DNA from 4 places in the Paucibacter sp. JuS9 genome. Region 1 is predicted to be linked to each of the others. Evidence: predicted binding sites of a transcription regulator. Region 1 holds the regulator's gene; each other region holds the start of a gene.
The links. The regulator sigma-54, encoded in region 1, starts transcription at its own class of promoters, with help from an activator protein. The targets are predictions, from matches to a motif close to TGGCANGNAANCTGCTTT.

Region 1 (5,082 bases):
CGCCAGCGCCAGCGCCGGCACCCGCCGCCAGCAAGGCCGGCAAGGCTGAGGCCAAGGTGGATGCCAAGGCCCCCGCGGCCGACCCATCGATCTACTTCGTTCAGGCCGGCGCCTATCTGAAGAATGACGACGCCGAAGCCCAGCGCGCCAAGCTGGCCCTGCTCGGCCACAGCGCCAGGATTTACGAATTCGAACAATCGGGCCGCACCGTGTACCGGGTCCGCATCGGCCCGCTGGATGCGCGCGAGGACGCCGAAGGCCTTCAGAAGAAGCTGGAAACCGCCGGCGTTGACGCCAATCTGGTGCGTGTCCAGCGCTGATCGGTCAGCTGTTCTACGATCCCGGCCGTTGCATCCCCTATTCGCAGTTCACAGGTAGCTGATTCATGAATCGTCGCGACTTCTCCGCTCTCGGACTCTCGGCCCTGGCACTTGGCAGCGCCGGCCTCGCCCAGGCACAGGGCGGCCCCATCGAGGGCAAGCATTTCAAGCGCCTCGCCAGCCCGCTGCCCACGACGCCGGGCAAGATCGAGGTCACCGAGTTCTTCTGGTACGGCTGCCCGCATTGCTATGCGCTGGAGCCGATGCTGCAGGAATGGGTCAAGCAGCTGCCCCCCGACGTGGTGTTCCGCCGCGTGCATGTCGGCTTCCGCCCCAATATCAAGCCGCACCAGAAGCTGTTCTACGCGCTTGACGGCCTGGGCAAGGCCGAGGAATACCACCAGCGCGTCTTCGCCGCCTTCCACCAGCAGCGCCTGGAGCTGGACGACGACAAGGCCATCATCGCGCTGGCCACCAAGATGGGCCTGGACACCGCCAAGTTCACCGCGATGTACAACTCCTTCGGCATCGAGAGCAAGCTGTTGCAGGCCAACAAGCTGTTCGAGGCCTACAACATGGACGGCGTGCCGGCGATCGCCATCGGCGGCCGCTTCTGGACCTCGCCCTCGATGGTGGGCGAACGTGGCATGACCGAACAGGAACAGGGCATGCGCGCGCTGCAGGTCGCCAACAGCCTGATCCAGCGCGCGCGCAGCTCAAAGCCGTGACGTAATTGCCAGCGGCCCGGGGGTGGGCTGGGCCTAGAATGGCCTGCAAGTTTTGTGCCGCCCACCCACCATGCGCCCTGCCCATCTTTCCTCCTCGCTGCTGCTGAGCGCCCTCGCCTTGCTGGCCGCTGCGCCGGCGGGCGCCGAAAAGGGCGACCGCTACAAGCCGATGAACATCAGCTATGACGAAGGCGGTCGGGTCGAGATCGCCAACCAGCTGACCGAGCTCACCGGCAACGTGATCCTGAGCCAGGGCAGCCTGCTGCTGAAGGCCGGCAAGGTGGTGATCAAGGAAACCCCCGACGGCTTCTTCCAGGCCTCGGCCACTTCGGACGGCGACAAGCAGGTGAGCTTCAGCCAGGGCCGTGACACGCCGGGCGAGGTGATCGAAGGCAGGGCCGACCAGATCGAATACGACAGCCGCAAGGAAACCGTCCGCTTCGTCGGCAATGCGGTGCTTCGCCAACTGCGCAACGGCCTCGTCACGGGGGAGACCACCGGTGGCGAGATCGCCTATGACAACCGCAGCGAACTCTTCAAGACCAGCGGCGGCAATGTCGAGCGCAGCCCCAACGGCCGCGGCCGCATGGTGTTGATGCCGCGCGCAGCCAGTGCGCCCGAGGCATTGCCGTCCGCAAGCAGCGCACCGACCCAACTGCAGCCCAGCACCACGCTGCAAACCACGCCTCGCAAGCCCTCATGAGCGGCATCGACAGCGCAGCGGCGGCACCGGGCCGCCCGAGCCGGCTTGAGGCCGACGGACTGCAGAAGACCTACGGCGTGCGCCGCGTGGTCAAGAACGTGCACCTGGCCGTGGACAGCGGTGAAGTCGTGGGCCTCCTGGGTCCCAACGGTGCCGGCAAGACCACCAGCTTCTACATGATCGTCGGCCTGGTGCGGGCGGACGCCGGCGAGATCCGGCTCGATGGCGAGGCGCTGGAGCGCCTGCCCATCCACCGCCGCTCGCGCCTCGGGCTGTCCTATCTGCCGCAGGAGGCTTCGATCTTCCGCAAGCTCACCGTCGAGGAAAACATCCGCGCCGTGCTGGAGCTGCAGCAGGACGAGAACGGCAAGCCCTGGACCAAGACCCGCATCAACGAGATGCTGGACAGCCTCCTGCACGAGCTCTCGATCGAGAAGCTGCGCGACAGCCCTGCACCCGCGCTCTCGGGCGGCGAGCGCCGCCGGGTCGAGATTGCCCGCGCCCTGGCCACGCAGCCGCGCTTCATCCTCCTGGACGAGCCCTTTGCCGGCGTGGACCCGATCGCCGTGCTCGAGATCCAACGCATCATCGGCTTCCTGAAGGCGCGCGGCATCGGTGTGCTGATCACCGATCACAACGTGCGCGAGACCCTGGGCATCTGCGACCGCGCCTACATCATCAGCGAGGGCGAGGTGCTGGCCGAAGGCACGCCCGACGAGCTGGTGGCCAACGCCGACGTGCGCAAGGTGTACCTCGGCGAACACTTCAAAATGTAGGCTGCTGGGGCTGCGCTGAGATGAAACCCACCCTGCAGGTACGGCTCAGTCAGCATCTGGCGCTGACGCCCCAGTTGCAGCAGTCGATCCGGCTGCTGCAGCTCTCCACACTGGAGCTGCACCAGGAAGTGGAGCAGATGCTGGCGCAGAACCCGCTGCTCGAGACCGACGAGGAATTCGGCAGCGCGGTCACCGCACCCGAGCTCAGCGAAGTCCGCGGCAACGCGTCCGACGAACCCGACTCGGCACCTTCAGGCGATGGTGAGGCCGCGAGCGAGATCAAGGCCGAGGACTTCGGCACCACCGAGCGCGAAGACTGGGAAAACGGCACCGAGGGCGACGACTTCGACGGCATCCGCGAGCTGCCCGGCAGCGCCAGCTCCAGCAGCGAAGACGGAGAAAGGCCCGAGACCGAGGCGCCGTCCATCAGCCTGCAGCAGCATCTGCAACAGCAGATGGCCGGCATGTCTTTCAGCAGCGAAGACCGCGCCGCGCTCCTGGTGCTGATCGAATCGCTGAACGACGACGGCTACCTGGCCGACCCGCTGGAAGAGATCGCCGCCTCGCTCGCCGGTGAAGACGACCCCGAGGCACTCGAGGAATTGCTGGAACGCCTGCAGGTGGCCTTGCGCTGGCTGCAGAGCATGGAGCCCACCGGTGTCGGCGCCCGGGACCTCTCCGAATGCCTGCTCCTGCAACTGCGCACGCGGCCGCGCAGCCAGGTGCAGGTGGTGGCCATCCTGATCTGCAAGAACCACCTGGAGCTGCTGGCCCGGCGCGACAGCAAGAAGCTGATGGCACTCACCGGCGCCGACGAACAGCTGCTGCGCGAGGCGCAGACGCTGATCCAGACACTGGAGCCCAAGCCGGGCCGGCCGTTTGCGCCAGGCGAGGCGGCGGCCGTGGTGCCGGACGTGATCGTCAGCAAGAGCGGCCGCGGATTCCGTGTGATGCTCAACCCCGAGGTCGCGCCCAAGCTGCGCATCAACGAGCTCTATGCCAATGCGCTGCGCGCCACGCGCGGCGGCATCAGCAACAGCGCGCTGGGCGGCCAATTGCAGGAGGCGCGCTGGTTCATCAAGAACATCCAGCAGCGCTTCGACACCATCCTGCGTGTCTCGCAGGCCATCGTCGAGCGGCAGAAGGGCTTCTTCCAGCATGGGGCGCTGGCGATGAAGCCGCTGGTGCTCAGAGAAATAGCCGACGAGCTGGGCCTGCATGAATCGACCATCTCGCGCGTGACCACGGCCAAGTACATGGCCACGCCGCATGGCACCTTCGAGCTGAAGTACTTCTTCGGGTCCGGCCTCAACACCGATGCCGGCGGCAATGCCTCCAGCACGGCGGTGCGCGCGCTGATCAAGCAGTTCGTCGACGCCGAAGACAACAACAAGCCGCTGTCCGACAGCGCCTTGTCCGACATGCTGGAAGAGCAGGGCATCCAGGTGGCGCGGCGCACGGTGGCCAAGTACCGCGAGGCGCTGAAAATTGCGCCGGCCAATCTGCGCAAGGCGCTTTGACGCGACTCTGACCTGGGGTCTGAGCGGGGGTCTGAACGGGGCCCTGAATGCCTGCCGCGCAGCGCGCTGCCAACGCATGACCCAGCGACTTGCTAGGACTTTGCCGCGTCAGTCGCCGCACCGCAACAGCGCCGGCACAAACGATCAAGGCGTTGATTGATGCGCCCTGAATCCGCCCGGGATAACCCGCAAAGTGGGTGACCGGAAACCTTGCTTCCCGGCCGATTCATCCGCTATTCAAAATTCCGATAGTTCGACGCACAAGCGTCATACATCGATTCGGACCCGTCCTCATAAGCTGGACTCCTCACAAGCGCAGGCGGGCCTCATCCGGGCCTTGCAAGCAGGCTTGTAGATCGCCGCCTCGTGAAGCCTCGGGGCGCTTGCGGTGAACACCAGTCAATGACAAAAAGTGCCGGCCAAGCCCGGTGACGGAGACAGCTTGTGAACAAGATTTCGAAACTGGCCTTGCGGCCGGATGGCCTGGCCCTGGCCGTTTCCATGGCCCTCACGCTGATGGCCAGCGAGGCCGCGATGGCTCAAGCGAGCACGACGCCCGTAGCGCCGGCCAAGCCCGCGGCCGAAGCGGCGCAAGGCGGTGAACAGGCCAAGGACAGCAAGGATGACAAGAAGCCGGCAGCGAAGGCCACGGCCGAGCTGAGCTCGGTGCTGGTGATCGGCACGCGGCTCTCGCAGCAGTCCAGCATCGACCGCAAGAAGCGCGCGGCCACGGCCACCGACTCGGTCGTGGCGGAAGACGTCGGTGCCTTCCCTGACCGCAATATCGGCGAAGCGATCTCGCGCATTGCCGGTGTGGCGCTGGACCGCGGCGACTTCGGCGAAGGCGTGAGCGTCTCGGTGCGCGGCACCGGCGCCGATCTCACGCGTGTGGAGATGGATGGCCAGGCCGTGCAGGCTGGTGGCGGCACCGACCTGCTGGGTGGTGGCGGTGGCCGCGGTGTCGAGTTCCGCGAGCTTTCGTCGGACCTGATCAAGAGCGTGGACGTGGTCAAGGGTTCGACCGCCGCGATGACC
Region 2 (5,082 bases), 590 kb from region 1:
GCGAGAGCTCACCGGCGCATTCGAATCCATCGAGCCGGCTTGCATCGAGCTGGCCACTGGCCGCCAGGATGCCCAGCGCAATCGGCAGGTCGAAGCGTGCGCCCTCCTTGGGCAGGTCGGCGGGCGCCAGATTGACCGTGATCCGCTTGTCATGGGGAAAGGCCAGGCCACTGCTCTGCAAGGCGGCCCGCACCCGCTCACGCGCTTCCTTGACCTCGGTATCGGCCAGGCCCACCAGGGTGAAGCTGGGCAGGCCGTTGGCCAGATGCACTTCGACACTGACCGGCGCCGCGGCCAGGCCGTCGAGCGCGCGGCTGTGGATCACGGCCAATGACATGGACGCTCCCCTTGTGAGTTAGCAAATGCCGGCGATTGTGCTACGGCGTTGGCGGCAGCAGGGGTGCCAGCAGGCCGAACAGCGGCGGCTGCCCATGGCGGTATTCGCTGATCATGTTCAGATCCGTGATCACCATCGGCGGCACCGCACCGGCGTTGGCCTGAAGGTACTCCGCTGCCGGCTGCAGGGGTTCATTCAAGAGCTTCCAGGCCACGTGAGGCTTGGTGAACAAGGCTTCGCCAAAGCTTGGCTTACCGCCGGTGCGGCAGGCACGCAGGACGGCCTCTGCATCGGGCCGGCGTTGCAGCGCAGCGGCGCTCATGTAGGCGAAGTTGCCGTAGCGGATGACGTGCGGAAATACGGCCAGCGCCGTGGCATACGCATCGCGGCTGCTGGTGGTGTTCATGGCCGCAACGCCACCGGGCGCCAGATGCCTGCCCAGCTCGCTCAGGTACTCGTGCGACAGCAGGAGCGTCGTGTACGCGCGCCAGTGGAAGGTGGTGTTCTGGAAAATCAGGTCGTACTGCGCCTGCGGATGCGCTCGCAGCCAGCGCCGGCCATCGTCGATGTGCAGGCGCACGCGTGGGTCGCTCAGGAGCGGCGCCACCGCCGGATAGCGCGAGATCATTTCGCGGTAGCCCGGGTTGATCTCCACCACGTCAACCTGCTCGACACCTGGAAAGCCCAGGATGACCTCGGTCCAGGCCCCGGTGGACAGGCCGATCACGAGCACCCGGCGAGGCTTGTTGTGCAGCAGCGCCATCAGGTAGGCACGGTCCAGTCCGTTCGAGTTCTGTGCCATGTCGACATTGATGCGGCCGTCATAGGCGTTGCCACCATAGGTGGTGTCGCTGTCGTCGCCGTGGGTGACATGCAGGATGCCGTGCTTGTTCTGGATCAGGTGCGCCAAGGGTGCGTCGCCCTGCCAGGGCTCGGCGACCTTGTCGATGACGACCAGGGGGTGCACGACCAGGACCAGGCCCAGCGCCAGCAACGCCGCCGGCATGGCGAACCAGCTGACGCGCCGCTGCGGCGTTGCAGCGAGCGTCAACAAGCCCAGCAGCGCCGTCGCGCCACACACCAGCGCCCAGACGCTCTCGACCCGCAGCACATCCAGCAGCCAGAAGCCGGTGATCAGGGGGCCAAGTGCCGAGCCCATGACATTGGCCAGATAGACACGCGACACCGAGCGACCGAGGTCAGCTTCGGCCGTCGCGGAGCCGAGGTGATGGACGATGGGGAACAGAACGCCCTTGGCGCCTGCGGTCACCGCGATCATCAACACCAGGCCGGCCAGGCGAATTGGCGAATTGCCAAGCAACGGCGCCATCAGTTGCAGGGCGACCAGGTCCAGCGCCGCGGCCCAGCACAGCGCCCGTGCCGCCGAAGCCAGCACGGCTGGACTGTTCGCACAGATGCGCCGCCCGACGACGGCACCAATGGAGATGCCCAGCAGAAAGGCCGCCAGCACGATGGCGAAGGCCTGGGGTCGCCCCTGCTGCCCGAAGGAGAGCAGCCGGACCCAGAGGATTTCCTGGCTCAGCGACAGCAGGCCGACGCTGAAGGACAAGGCCAGGGCCAGACGGCGCAGCCCGGTTTGGTTCTCGTTCATGCCGCGGCCCTCCCGCGCAGAGCGCTGGCAACGATCAGGCTTGCTGCGGCATTGAGCGCGGCCGCCAACCAGACGGCCTGACGCAGGTCCAGCCAATACAGCAGGAAGAAGCCAATGGCCAGCGCGCCAGTGGCCGCGCCCAGGGTGTTGATGAAATACAGCGTGCCCGTGGACACGCCCACATTGCCCGAGCTCCGCCAGGCATGAGCGACCAGCATTGGCAGCGTCGCGCCCATGCAGACGGTGGGCAAGAGGAGCAGGGCAAAGCTCAGGGCCGCCGCCGCCGGCCTCGACAGCCCGGCGAACAGGGCTGCGCAAGCCTGCAGCAGGTCCACGCTGACCAGGCCATAGGCCGCGATCGCGCCCTCGAACAGGCAAAAGGCCAGGAGGATGCGGGCCGGCCAGCGATCAGCCAGCGCACCGCCCAGCAGGGCACCGAGACCCAGGCCCAGCATGAAGGTCGAGACCACGATGGTCACCGACTCGATGTCGACCCCGATCACCACGAAGAGCAGGCGTTGCCAGGCCAGTTGGTAGACCAGCGCCGCAAAGCCGGAGAGGAAGAAGGCGGTGGCCACCCGCAAGGTGGCACGAGATCGCTGGCTCAAGAATGACCTCCGGATGTTCGTATCGCGGCCGATGCTAACCCGGCGCAAGCCCTTGCCGTCCCGACCCCATCCGCACGCTTGTGGGGCGCGCACCAGACTGGCGCAAGCGGCGCAAATGAGCCATTGTGGTGCACCGCGACCAGCCGATACGGCACGTGAGCCCTGCCTTCCCCGGGGCACAGCCCCTGGAACGGACCAAACCGGTGCTGGCACGGAAGCTGCAAGAGCTGGCTTGAAATCCTGTTTGCCATCCTGACCCATTCCCCCAATCAAGGAGTCCTGCGAATGAAGCAACAACTTGCCACCCTGGCCCTGGCCCTTTCCGCTGCCCTGCCCGCTTTTGCCCAGGAAGCAGCCGCACCGGTCGATCCCTTGTCCTTCAATGTCAGTGTCACCACCGACTACCGCTATCGCGGCATTTCGCAGACCCGCCTGAAGCCGGCCCTGCAGGGCGGTGCCGATTACGCTTCGCCGAGCGGCTTCTACATCGGCGCCTGGGGCTCCACGATCAAGTGGATCAAGGACGCGGGCGGCGATGCCCCGGCCGAAGTCGACGTCTACGCCGGCTACAAGACCGAAGTCTCCAAGGACCTGCTGCTGGACGTCGGCGTGCTGCAGTACTACTACAGCAAGAACAAGCTGAACCCCAGCGCCAACACGCTGGAGCTCTACGGTGCCCTGACCGCCGGCCCGGTCACGGGCAAGCTGTCGTACAGCACCAGCAATCTGTTCGGCTTCGCCAACAGCAAGGGCAGCCTCTACCTCGACCTGAGCGCCAGCTTCGACCTCGGCGACGGCCTGATGCTCACCCCGCACCTGGGCCGCCAGGAAGTGCGTCACAACAAGACGTACAGCTACACCGACTACAGCCTCGCCCTGTCCAAGGACTTCAGCGGCCTGGTGGTCTCGGGCGCCGTCATCGGCACCGATACCGACGCCTATGTCGGCGGCCCCTCGTCCAAGAACCTGGGCAAGGCCGGCCTGGTCCTGTCGCTCAAGAAGAGCTTCTGAAGAAACAAGCGCACGTCGCACGCACGGAGTAACCCACCATGAAACTGATCACCGCCGTCATCAAGCCCTTCAAGCTTGACGAAGTGCGCGAAGCCCTCAGCGCCATCGGCGTGCAGGGCCTGACCGTCACCGAGGTCAAGGGCTTCGGCCGCCAGAAAGGCCATACCGAGCTGTACCGCGGCGCCGAATACGTCGTCGATTTCCTGCCCAAGGTGAAGATCGAAGCGGCGGTGGCCGACGACGTGGTGGAGCAGGTGATCGAGGCCATCGAGTCCTCGGCCCGCACCGGCAAGATCGGCGACGGCAAGATCTTTGTCTCGCCGCTGGACCAGGTCGTGCGCATCCGTACCGGCGAGACCGGCACGGACGCTCTTTGACAACAAGAAGCCTGTTGGAGAACAAACGATGAAGAAACTTCTCGCCTCCCTGGCCCTGGCCGCTGCGGTCTTCGCGCCCGCCGCCTGGGCCCAGGATCAGGCCGCTTCGGCTCCCGTGGCTGCTTCGGCAGTCGTTGCTGCTGCTGACGCGGCATCTGCAGCCGCACCGGCCGCCTCGGCTCCCGCTGAAGCGGCTTCGGCCGCCGCACCGGCACCCGTGCCCAACAAGGGCGACACCGGCTGGATGCTGCTCTCGACCCTGCTCGTCATCCTGATGACGGTGCCGGGCCTGGCGCTGTTCTATGGCGGCCTGGTCCGCAGCAAGAACATGCTGTCGGTGCTGATGCAGGTGATGGTCGCGTTCTCGCTGATCGTCGTGCTGTGGGTGCTCTACGGCTACAGCTTCGCGTTCACCGAGGGCAACCAGTTCATCGGCGGCACCGACCGGCTGTTCATGAAGGGCCTCTGGGACAACGTCGCCGGCACCTTCGCCACTGGCGCCACCTTCAGCAAGGGTGTGCCAATGTACGAGATGGTGTTCGCCGCCTTCCAGGCCACCTTCGCCGGCATCACGGCCTGCCTGATCGTCGGTGCCTTCGCCGAACGCATCAAGTTCTCGGCCGCCCTGCTCTTCCTGGCCCTGTGGTTCACCTTCAGCTACCTGCCGATTGCCCACATGGTCTGGTTCTGGGCGGGCCCGGACGCCTACACCAGCGCCGCCGTGGTCGATGAGATGAACGCCAAGGCCGGCATGATCTGGCAATGGGGCGCGCTGGACTTCGCCGGCGGCACGGTGGTGCACATCAACGCCGCTGTGGCTGGCCTGGTGGGCGCCTTCATGATCGGCAAGCGCGTCGGCTACGGCAAGGAGGCGTTCACGCCTCACAGCCTGACGCTGACCATGGTCGGTGCCTCGCTGCTGTGGGTGGGCTGGTTCGGCTTCAACGCCGGCTCGGCACTGGAAGCCAACGGCTTCGCTGCCCTGGCCTTCATCAACACCTTCGCTGCCACGGCTGCCGCCGTGCTGGCCTGGTGCATCGGTGAAGCGCTGATGAAGGGCAAGGCTTCGATGCTGGGTGCAGCCTCGGGTGCAGTGGCTGGCCTGGTGGCGATCACGCCGGCAGCCGGCAACGTCGG
Region 3 (5,082 bases), 1.0 Mb from region 1:
GCCGCAGCCCGAATGGCCGATCAGCGTGATGAACTCGCCGCGCTGCACTTCAAGATTGATCTCGCGCAGTGCATGGAACTTTCCCTTGCGGGTGGCGAACACCATTTCGGCGTCCTGCACCAGGACAAATGGTTTGCTGCTCATGGGGTCAGTCCTCGCTGAAGGAGAAGCGCTGGGCCACGAGCATCAGGAGTTGCTCCAAGGCCAGGCCCACGATGCCGATCACGAAGATGGCGATGATGATGTGCTGGACGTTCAGGTTGTTCCACTCGTCCCAGACCCAGAAGCCGATGCCCACGCCGCCGGTCAGCATCTCGGCCGCCACGATCACCAGCCAGGCCGTGCCGACGGACAGGCGCACACCCGTCAGCAGGTAGGGCAGGACGGCCGGGAACAGGATGCGCGTGATGACTTTCCATTCGCTGAGGTTCAAGACGCGGGCCACGTTCAGGTAGTCCTGCGGCACGCGCTGCACGCCCACGGCGGTGTTGACGACCATCGGCCAGATCGAGCAGATGAAGATGGTCCAGATCGCGGCCGGATTGGCGCTCTTGAACACCAGCAGGCCGATGGGCAGCCAGGCCAGCGGCGACACCGGCTTCAGCAGGCTGATCAAGGGCGAGACCATGCGGTTCGCGAACTCGAAGCGGCCGATGATGAAGCCCAGCGGGATGCCCACCAGGGCCGCGAGGCCGAAGCCCATGGCCACGCGCTGCAGCGAGAACAGGATGTTCCAGCCTATGCCCTGATCGTTCGGGCCCTTGCTGTAGAAGGGGTCGGCAAACAGCTTGACGGCGGCATCGAAGGTTTGAACGGGCGTGGGAAAACTGCCGCCCTTTTGCGTCAGCAGTCCCCACACGCCGACCAGCAAGGCCAGGCCGAGGATGGGTGGCAGCACGCGCATCCAGAAGGCGCGCCAGTCCAGCGGTGCGCGCGCCTTGGGCTGCGGCTTGGCGACGACAGCCAAGGGCTCGCGAGGCTTGGCTGCCACGGCGGCTGGCTCCTCGCTGATCACTTCGCGCGGCGAATGAAAGACTGCGGAGACCATGTTGTGCTCCTCAAGCCTTGACCTTGAACGAATCGGCGTACTTGGCGGGTTCCTTGCCGTCCCAGGTCACGCCGTCGATCAGCTTGCTGGCGCGCAGGGCGTCCTTGGGCACGCTGACCTTCAGCTGCGATGCGGCCTGCTTGTAGAGCTCGATCTGGTTGATCTGCTTGGCCACGCCCAGGTAATCGGGATGGCCCTTGATCAGGCCCCAACGCTTGTGCTGGGTGAGGAACCACATGCCGTCCGACAGATAGGGGAAGTTCACCGCACCGTCGTTGAAGAACTTCATGTGGTTCGGGTCGTCCCAGGTCTTGCCCAGGCCGTTCTGGTAGCGGCCGAGGATGCGCTGGTTGATCGCGTCGGCGCTGGTATTGACATAGGACTTGTCGGCGATGGTGTCGGCCATCTTCAGCTTGTTCTGCAGGCCGGCATCGATCCAGCGGCTGGCCTCCAGCACGGCCATGATCACGGCGCGCGCGGTGTTCGGATACTTCTTCGCGAACTCGCCGGTCGTGCCCAGCACCTTCTCGGGATGGTCCTTCCAGATGTCCTGCGTGGTCACGGCGGTGATGCCGATGCCGTCCATGATGGCGCGGTGGCCCCAGGGCTCGCCGACGCAGTAGCCGTCCATATTGCCCACGCGCATGTTTGCCACCATCTGCGGCGGCGGCACGGTGATGACCTTGGCGTCCTTGATCGGATTGATGCCGACACTGGCCAGCCAGTAGTACAGCCACATCGCATGCGTGCCGGTCGGGAAGGTCTGCGCGAAGGTGTACTCGCGCTTCTCGGTGCTCATCAGCTTGGCGAGCGAGGCGCCATCCACGGCGCCCTTGTCCGCCAGCTTCTTCGACAGCGTGATGGCCTGGCCGTTGTTGTTCAGGGTCATCAGCACGGCCATGTCCTTCTTCGGCCCGCTGACGCCGAGGTGCACGCCGTAGATCAGGCCGTAAAGCACGTGCGCCATGTCCAGCTCGCCGTTGACCAGCTTGTCACGCACACCAGCCCACGAGGCTTCCTTGGTCGGGATGATCTTGATGCCGTACTTCTTGTCGAAGCCCAGCACCGAGGCCATCACGATGGAGGCGCAGTCGGTCAGGGGGATGAAGCCGATGCGCACCTCCTCCTTCTCGGGCTTGTCCGAGCCGGCGGCCCAGGCCATGGGGCTCATGGCACTCATGGCGGCACCGGCAGCGCCGGCCAGCAATGTGCGGCGTTCCTCGCTCATCAAACCCTCCTTGTGCAGCTTCTTTCCAGTCGTATGGCTCATCGAGATCTCCAAGCAGAAAAGGACAAAGGCGTCGCGACCAGGAGACCACTCGCGTGTCTCCATCGGTCGGACGCCTTTGTCCTTGTTCGATTCCAGAAGGGCCCACGCCGTTGCGGGCCCGACGACTTCACTTCAGCAGAAAGCGTGCCAGCGTTATTCCGGGAGATTTGGCCGGTGCACGCACCGGCCGCGCACTGTTTGCCGGCATCGCTGCGCCAGATTGGTGCAATGCAACATCAACCCGGGCGCAAAAGGGAATGCGCGTCGATGACCCGCTCTGCCACGGCGGCCAACGCCTCACCGCGGTCCATCGCGAGCTTGCGCAGACGCTTGTAGGCCGCGTCCTCATCCAGGCCCAGCTCGCTCATCAGGATGCCCTTGGCCTTCTCCACGCTCTTGCGGCTGGCCAATTGCGCCTGCGCCTTGCCCAGCTCCTGGCGCAGCGCCAGGTCTTGCTCGAAACGGGCAATCGCCACCTGCAGCACCGGCGCCAGGCGCTCGGCGCGCAGGCCGGCCACCACATAGGCGCTGACGCCCGCCTTCAGGGCGCGGCGCATCGGGTCGTCGCCGCCGTCCTCGGAAAACATCACCACCGGGCGCGGCATCGTCTCCGACACCGTGGCAAGCATCTCTACCGTGTCGCGGGTGGGCGATTCGCTGTCGACGATCACCACATCGGGCTTCAAGCGCAGCACGCAGTCATGGATCAGCGTGGCCTGCTCCACCACGCCCACCACCTCGCAGCCCAGGCGCGCCAGCTCGTCGCTGATCAGCGCGCCGCGGTGGGCACCGTCATCGATCAGCAGGATGCGCAGGCCCTGGGCCAGGGAGAGGGAGTCGCTCAAGGGGGGTTGTTACGGGACAAGGGTTGCAGGGCTTGACGCAACTTCCATGCCCGCAAGCGGGCCTCAGCAATCAATCAAGGTCACAGCCCATCGGTCCATGGCCATCCCCGAGGCGACCCGCCGTGCTCAGGGCTTGACGATGCCCAGCAGCTCGATCTCGAAGGTCAGCGGCGTGTTGGGCGGAATGGCGCCGCCACCGGCACCGCGTTCGCCATAGGCCAGGGCGGCCGGGCAATAGAACTTGGCCTTGCCGCCGACCTTCATCAACTGCACGCCTTCGGTCCAGCAACGGATCACGCGGTTGAGCGGCAGGTCCATCGGCTCGCCGCGGGCGACCGAACTGTCGAACTCGCGGCCGTCGAGAAAGCGGCCGACGTAGTGCACCTTGACCTTGTCGTTCTGCGTCGGCTTCGCGCCGGTGCCGGCCACGACTTCGGTGTAGACCAGGCCCGAGGCGGTGGTGATGGGTTCGGCGGCCAAGGCCGGCGACAGGCACAGCGCGAGGGGAATCAAGGCGAGCAGCTTGCGCATGGAATTCATCCAGGGTTTTCGATGGAGCCGGATCATCGCATCGCGCGCGCATGCAAAAAATGGCTCATCGCCGATCTGAGGGGGAGACTCATGCAGGCACGTAGCTGCCGTTCGTTTTCTTGTTCCTCGGTTGGTCGAAGATCAGGCCGCCAGCGGGTTCCCCTGCGCTCGTGTCCCCCGGCCCTGGCTGCGCCAGGCCCTCCTCCTTTACCTCGCTTCGGGAAACCCACTGCCGTCCTGCTCCGGCCACACTGGGCATGTGCCTCGACACAGGCGACGGGCGGTGCGGGTCAGGACGGTTGGGCGCTCTGTGGAGTGAGGTAGAGGAGGAGGCCGAAGGCCGGGGGACACGAACGCAACAGAGCGCCCAAGCGGCCTGATCTTCGAGCCATCATGAAAGACGGCAACGTGCCGTCAAGGGACATCCAAGGAATTCGGCGATTCAGCAGAAAAAAGGGCTCGCCGTGGCGAGCCCCTATTGCAAGTGCCTTGGTCCTATTTCAGGAGCAGCTGCGGCAGCCACAGCGAGATCTGAGGCACATAGGTCACCACGCCCAGGAAGATCAGCATCGTGAGCAGCCAGGGCCAGACGGCCACGGTCAGCTCCGAGATGCCCATCTTGGTGATACCCGAGGCCACATAGAGGTTCAGGCCCACCGGCGGGTGGCACATGCCCACCTCCATGTTCACCACGATCAGGATGCCGAAGTGCACCGGGTCGATGCCGAGCTTCATCGCCACCGGGAACAGGATGGGCGCAAGAATCAGCACGATGGAGCTGGGCTCCATCACGTTGCCGGCCAAGAGCAGCAGGATGTTGCAGACCAGCAGGAAAGCGATGGGACCGAAGCCCTGGCCGATCATCCAGTCGGCCATGGCCTGCGGGATGTTCTCGCTGGTCATCAGGAAGCTGAACAGCACCGCGTTCGTGATGATGTAGAGCAGCATCGCGCTCATGCTGGCCGAGTCGAGCAGCACCTTCGGGAGGCGCTTCAGGGACATGTCCTTGTAGACGAAGGTGGCAATCACGAAGGCATAGACCGCCGACATGGCCGCCGCTTCCGTCGGCGTGAAGATGCCGGTGTAGATGCCGCCCATCACGATGACGATCAGCAAAAGGCCCCACACGCTTTCGCGGAAGGCCTTCCAGCGCTCGGCCCAGGACGCCTTGGGCATGCGCGGGTAGTTGTTCTTGCGGGCGATGTACCAGGTCGTGAACCCGAGGCAGATCGCCAGCAAGAGGCCCGGCACCACGCCAGCGATGAACAGTGAGCCGACCGAGGTGTTGGTCGAGACCGAGTACATCACCATCACGATGGACGGCGGGATCAGGATGCCCAGCGACCCCGAGGTAGTCAGGATGCCCGCGCCGAAACGGTTGGGGAAGC
Region 4 (5,082 bases), 1.8 Mb from region 1:
TTGAGCTCGCCCACGCCGCTGGCAATCACCGTCTGCATGTAGTTGAGATAGCCGGCCACCGTACTCTCGTTGCAGAGCTGGAACTCGGGCGCGGTGACACCGCCGATGCCAAGGGCAGAGTTCGGCGGCACATAGCCGGGCCGGAAGAAGTTGAAGACCGAGGGACTGCGCATCGGACTCTGGCCCAGGCGCGTGGACGGGTCAGACAGATTGCCCACGTTCCACAAGTCAGTGGGCGACGTGAGGCCGGCATTGCGCGCCCACTGCACGAAGCGCTGCACCGGTTCACGCAGTTTGCCGCTGGCATCGCCCACGGGCGCCGAGCGAGCTTCGGTGTCGAGCAGGATGGCCTTCAGCACTGCTTTCAGGTCGCCGCGCTGGCCGCTGCCGTTGTTGTTGAAGACCGCGGCCACGCGCTGCACATAGGCAGTGCTGGGGTTGGAGCAGACCAGGCGCTGGATCAACTGCCGGCCGATGAAGGGGCCGACGTTGGGATGATTGGCCAGCGTGTCCAGCGCCGTCTTCAGGGCCGTTGGGCCATCGGCCGTGGACGGGATATCGACATCGAGCACCTTCTTGGCGCCGGTCGAGAAGCGGTTGGCGAGATGCACCATCGGGCGCTTTGCATGGCCCGGCTCGGTGCTCGAGGCATTGTCGAATTCCCAGCCGGTGAGCACCCGCGCCAGATCGGTGATATTGGCCTGCGTGTAGCTGTCCAGAGGCTTGCCGTCGGTGCCGAGCTTGGGCGTGCCGTCGATATTGAGCTGCACCAGGCCGATGGTGAACAGCTGCATCACCTCGCGGGCGTAGTTCTCGTCGGGCACGCGGCCCGTGGCCGCATCTTCCTTGCGGTTGCCCCGCATGTTCAGGTACACGCCCATGGCCGGCGACAAGGTCACCGCATTCAGCAGGTCTCGGTAGTTGCCGAAGGCGTGCTCCCCAAGCCAGTCCACATAGGCGGCAGTCATGAAGGCCGGCCAGTTGACCGGCAGGCCGTTCATCGACACCACGAAGATCTCTGACAAGGCCAGCACCATGCGCTGGCGCAACTGGTCGGGCGATCCAATCAACTGGCGCCAGATCGTGTTGTCGGCGCCTGCCAGGCTGTTGAGGTTGGCCGTCACGGCGTAGCCCTTGGCCACCATCCAGTCGTAGTGACCCTGGCTTCGCGGCAGCGCCAGCTGCGCGTCGATCCAGGCGGCATAGCCATTGGCGCGCACCGTGGCGATGTCCGCCGTGCTCGCTGCAAAACCGGCTTGAGCCAGGAAGCGCGAGGCTTCGGCTTCGGTGGGCTGCGGTGGCGGAGGTGGCGGAGGTGGCGGTGAGGGGCTTGGCGTGGGGACCGGTGCTGGGCTGCCGCCTCCACCGCCCCCTCCGCCACATGCGCTCAACAGTGCCGCGCTCAAGAGTACCGGCAATGGCGCTGAGCTCGCTGAGGTGTCGAGCGCCAGCGGCGGCGCTGGGGAATCCGCGGGCTCGGGAGCAAGGCTTGTCGCCAGGATTGATTCTTTTGCCATCGTCCGACCTCGTGCAAAGCTGCGACCCGATTAGATGGTGCGCCCGGCGAACCGGTACGTCTCAGGCGTAAAGAAGTGCAAGCCGTGCTGCACGCAGCCGACAAACCGTGAAATAGTACCGTTCAAATTGTCGACAGGGTTTACACCGTGGAGGCAACCACTTCCCTAGTTTCCTTTCAGATCAAGGACTTAGGGGTCTGGCACGAAAGCTGCTGAGACATTGCCATCTACGAACCACTGGAAGCTACGACATGCTGAACAAAATCGCTCGCACCATCGGCCTGGCCGCCCTGATCGGCGTGTCTGCCACGGCAGCCCAAGCTGGCGTCATGACCTTCACCTCGCTGGTCAGCAACACCAACTACTCTGAAGCCGGCCTGACGATGACGTCCACCTCCGTCTGGAACTGGCCCGGCGCGGGCATGGCCCACATGGATGACGGCGAGGCCATCTTCAAGCTCGCAAGCAATGGCTACTTCACCCTGGAAAGCGTCGACATGGTCAGGGACGGCGGCATTGGCCCAGCCGTCTTCGCTGCCTATGACGGCGGCAGCCTGATCGGCACGGTGGAAGTTGGCGGTGACGCAGGTCACTTCAGCTTTGACGCTGCGACATTCGGCGGCATCGATGAGATCCGCGTCAGCGTTCTGGACAACCACTTCACCTTCGACAACCTGACCTTCAGTGCCGCCACCGCCGCTGTGCCGGAACCTGCTTCGCTGGCCCTGGTGGGCGTGGCCTTGCTCGGCATCGGCGCTGCCCGCCGCCGCAAGGCCTGAGCATTGCAGAAGACCTGAGGCAAGCGGTTCGGCGCTTGCGTCATGAACAAGAAAAAGGCCCGCGTCACTGCGGGCCTTTGTCATTGCGGTGCGCGGTCTTCTCAGATCAGCGGCACGCCGGTCTTGCTCTGCACGAACTCGCGCGTCACGCCCTCGGCCAGCTCGACGAGCTTCAGGCCCTGCGGCGTCACATCCATCACTGCGAGGTCGGTGATGATGCGATTGACCACGGCCTTGCCGGTCAGCGGCAGCGTGCACTGGGGCAGGATCTTCATGTCTTCGCTGCCGTCCTTCTTGCGGGCCACATGCTCCATCAGCACGATGACGCGCTTGACGCCGGCCACCAGGTCCATGGCACCGCCCATGCCCTTGACCATCTTGCCCGGGATCATCCAGTTCGCCAGGTCACCGCTGGCTGTCACCTGCATGGCGCCGAGGATGGACAGGTTGATCTTGCCGCCACGGATCATGGCAAAACTGTCATGGCTGCCGAAGATCGAGGAGCCGGCGATCGTGGTCACCGTCTGCTTGCCGGCATTGATCAGGTCGGCATCGACCTCGTCTTCGGTCGGAAAGGGGCCGATGCCCAGCATGCCGTTCTCGCTCTGCAGCCAGACTTCCTTGTCTGCGGGCACGAAGTTGGCAACAAGGGTCGGAATGCCGATGCCCAGGTTGACGTAGAAACCGTCTTCCAGCTCTTGCGCCGCGCGGGCCGCCATTTGGTCTTGGGTCCAGGCCATGGTCAGGCTCCCTTCTTTTCACTCAGAGTGCGCTTCTCGATGCGCTTCTCGGGATTCGCGTTCACCACGATGCGGTGCACATAGATGCCGGGCAGATGAACCGAGTCCGGGTCGAAGCTGCCGGTGGGCACGATCTCTTCCACTTCCACCACGGTGATCTTGCCGGCCATGGCAGCGGCCGGGTTGAAGTTGCGGGCGGTGCGGCGGAACAGCAGGTTGCCGCTCTCATCGGCCTTCCAGGCCTTGACCAGCGCCACCTCGGGCACAAGGGCCAGCTCCATCACATAGGTCTGGCCATCGAACTCGCGCAGTTCCTTGCCCTCGGCCACGATGGTGCCGACGCCGGTGCGCGTGAAAAAGGCCGGGATGCCGGCACCACCGGCCCGCAGCTTCTCCGCGAGCGTGCCCTGCGGCGTGAACTCGAGCTCCAGTTCGCCGGCCAGGTACTGGCGCTCGAACTCCTTGTTCTCGCCCACATAGCTGGAGATCATCTTCTTGATCTGCCGGGTCTCCAGCAACTGGCCCAGGCCGAAGCCATCGACGCCGGCATTGTTGGAGATCACCGTCAGGTTCTTGACGCCGCTGTCGCGCAGCGCGGCGATCAGGGCCTCGGGAATGCCGCAGAGGCCGAAGCCGCCGACGGCCAGCAACTGGCCGTCGCGGACGATGCCATCCAGCGCTGCAGCCGCGCTGGGAAAGAGCTTGTTCATGAAATTTATCTCCTGGCTTCCCGGGTATTCGGAACGCCGGATAGCGTACTACGCAGGCCCGGTCCGGGTCGTTACGTAAATTCGCCTAGGCACTGCCACCACTTACAGTACGGCCCATGACGCCACAAGCCCTGCAGGACAGCATCCCCGCCATCTTTGCGCCCTGGATCATCGCGATGGACCTCGAAGTCCTCGCGGTCGATGTCGAAGGCATCACCCTGCGCCTGCCGGTGCGGCGCGAGTACCTGCATGTGGGAGGCGTGATGTGCGGCCAGGCTGCCATGGCGGTGGCCGACACGGCCATGGTGCTGGCGCTCAGCGCCAAGCTGGGCGGCTTTCGGCCCATGACCACGGTGCAATTGCAGACTTCCTTCCTGCGGCCGATCGGCGGCGAGCACTGCATCGTCAAGGCCCGGGTGCTGCGCTCGGGCAAGACCATGGCCTTCGGCTCGATAGACATCGAAGACCACGAAGGCCGGCTGGCGGCGCAGGCCACGACGACCTACGCCCTGCTCTGATGGCTGTGAAGGCTCTCATGGACTACCGGCTCGCCTTCGACCTCGCGCCCATCGGCCTGATCCTGTCCGAGCAGCGCGTCATCCGCGACTGCAACAGGCATGTGCTGGCCATGTTCGGTGCCGAGCGCGAGCAGCTGATAGGCCAGAGCTTCGAGCTGCTCTACCCGACACCCGCCGAGTTCCAGCGCACCGGCGAGCGCATCGTCGCCAGCCTCGACACGCAAGGCTATTACGCCGACGACCGCATCATGAAGCGCGCCAGCGGCCAGCTGTTCTGGTGTCATGTGACCGGCCGGGCACTGAACCCCCAGGACCCCCACGCGAGCGGCATCTGGAGCTTCGAAGACCTCTCGGCCCACCGGCAATTGACCGCCACGCTGACTGCGCGCGAACGCGAGATCGCCGCCCTCCTGATCGACGGGTTGACCAGCAAGCTGATCGGCAAGAAGCTGGGCATCAGCCCTCGCACGGTGGACGTCTACCGTGCGCGCTTGATGAAGAAGTACGAGGCGGCGACGACGCCGGAGCTGGTGCACAAGCTCTTGATTGCATGAGGCTGCGTGTCAGCGCTGCATCGTGACCGGCTCCATATCCCGGATGTAGAAGACACCGTCCCATTGATAGCCCAGACCTGAGCGTGCATAAGGCGTGCTGTAGCCGAATTCCATCTTGCGTTCTGCCAGCCCAGCCTTCAGCGGCTGCGGCGCATTCAGGAATGCGAACTCGGCATTGCTGGTGGCGAAGGCCGACTCCAGGCTGCGCGGATAGGCCGGCGGTATGGGCTGCTTCTCGCCGGAGGCGAACTCCATGAAGCTGCC

Region 2: the regulator sigma-54 is predicted to act here: its motif matches at 2,765-2,782, upstream of ABT392_RS20945 (TorF family putative porin).
Region 3: the regulator sigma-54 is predicted to act here: its motif matches at 2,451-2,468, upstream of ABT392_RS00390 (CmpA/NrtA family ABC transporter substrate-binding protein).
Region 4: the regulator sigma-54 is predicted to act here: its motif matches at 1,716-1,733, upstream of ABT392_RS10255 (PEP-CTERM sorting domain-containing protein).

The regions. Positions count from the first base shown of each region.
Region 1 covers NZ_CP194172.1:4,103,049-4,108,130, forward strand. The annotation lists gene ABT392_RS18235 (SPOR domain-containing protein) at 1-320, shown strand, start outside; gene ABT392_RS18240 (thiol:disulfide interchange protein DsbA/DsbL) at 386-1,048, shown strand; gene lptA (lipopolysaccharide transport periplasmic protein LptA) at 1,119-1,751, shown strand; gene lptB (LPS export ABC transporter ATP-binding protein) at 1,748-2,527, shown strand; gene ABT392_RS18255 (RNA polymerase factor sigma-54) at 2,548-4,047, shown strand; gene ABT392_RS18260 (TonB-dependent receptor) at 4,492-5,082, shown strand, end outside.
Region 2 covers NZ_CP194172.1:4,692,805-4,697,886, reverse strand. The annotation lists gene ABT392_RS20960 (YifB family Mg chelatase-like AAA ATPase) at 1-337, opposite strand, end outside; gene ABT392_RS20955 (spermine/spermidine synthase domain-containing protein) at 378-1,949, opposite strand; gene ABT392_RS20950 (fused MFS/spermidine synthase) at 1,946-2,557, opposite strand; gene ABT392_RS20945 (TorF family putative porin) at 2,843-3,568, shown strand; gene glnK (P-II family nitrogen regulator) at 3,607-3,945, shown strand; gene amt (ammonium transporter) at 3,974-5,082, shown strand, end outside.
Region 3 covers NZ_CP194172.1:94,803-99,884, reverse strand. The annotation lists gene ABT392_RS00400 (ABC transporter ATP-binding protein) at 1-144, opposite strand, end outside; gene ntrB (nitrate ABC transporter permease) at 149-1,048, opposite strand; gene ABT392_RS00390 (CmpA/NrtA family ABC transporter substrate-binding protein) at 1,059-2,276, opposite strand; gene ABT392_RS00385 (ANTAR domain-containing response regulator) at 2,555-3,163, opposite strand; gene ABT392_RS00380 (FKBP-type peptidyl-prolyl cis-trans isomerase) at 3,290-3,694, opposite strand; gene ABT392_RS00375 (TRAP transporter large permease) at 4,190-5,082, opposite strand, start outside.
Region 4 covers NZ_CP194172.1:2,301,941-2,307,022, forward strand. The annotation lists gene ABT392_RS10250 (DUF1800 domain-containing protein) at 1-1,517, opposite strand, end outside; gene ABT392_RS10255 (PEP-CTERM sorting domain-containing protein) at 1,769-2,296, shown strand; gene ABT392_RS10260 (3-oxoacid CoA-transferase subunit B) at 2,398-3,036, opposite strand; gene ABT392_RS10265 (CoA transferase subunit A) at 3,039-3,746, opposite strand; gene ABT392_RS10270 (PaaI family thioesterase) at 3,863-4,264, shown strand; gene ABT392_RS10275 (LuxR C-terminal-related transcriptional regulator) at 4,282-4,818, shown strand; gene ABT392_RS10280 (erythromycin esterase family protein) at 4,828-5,082, opposite strand, start outside.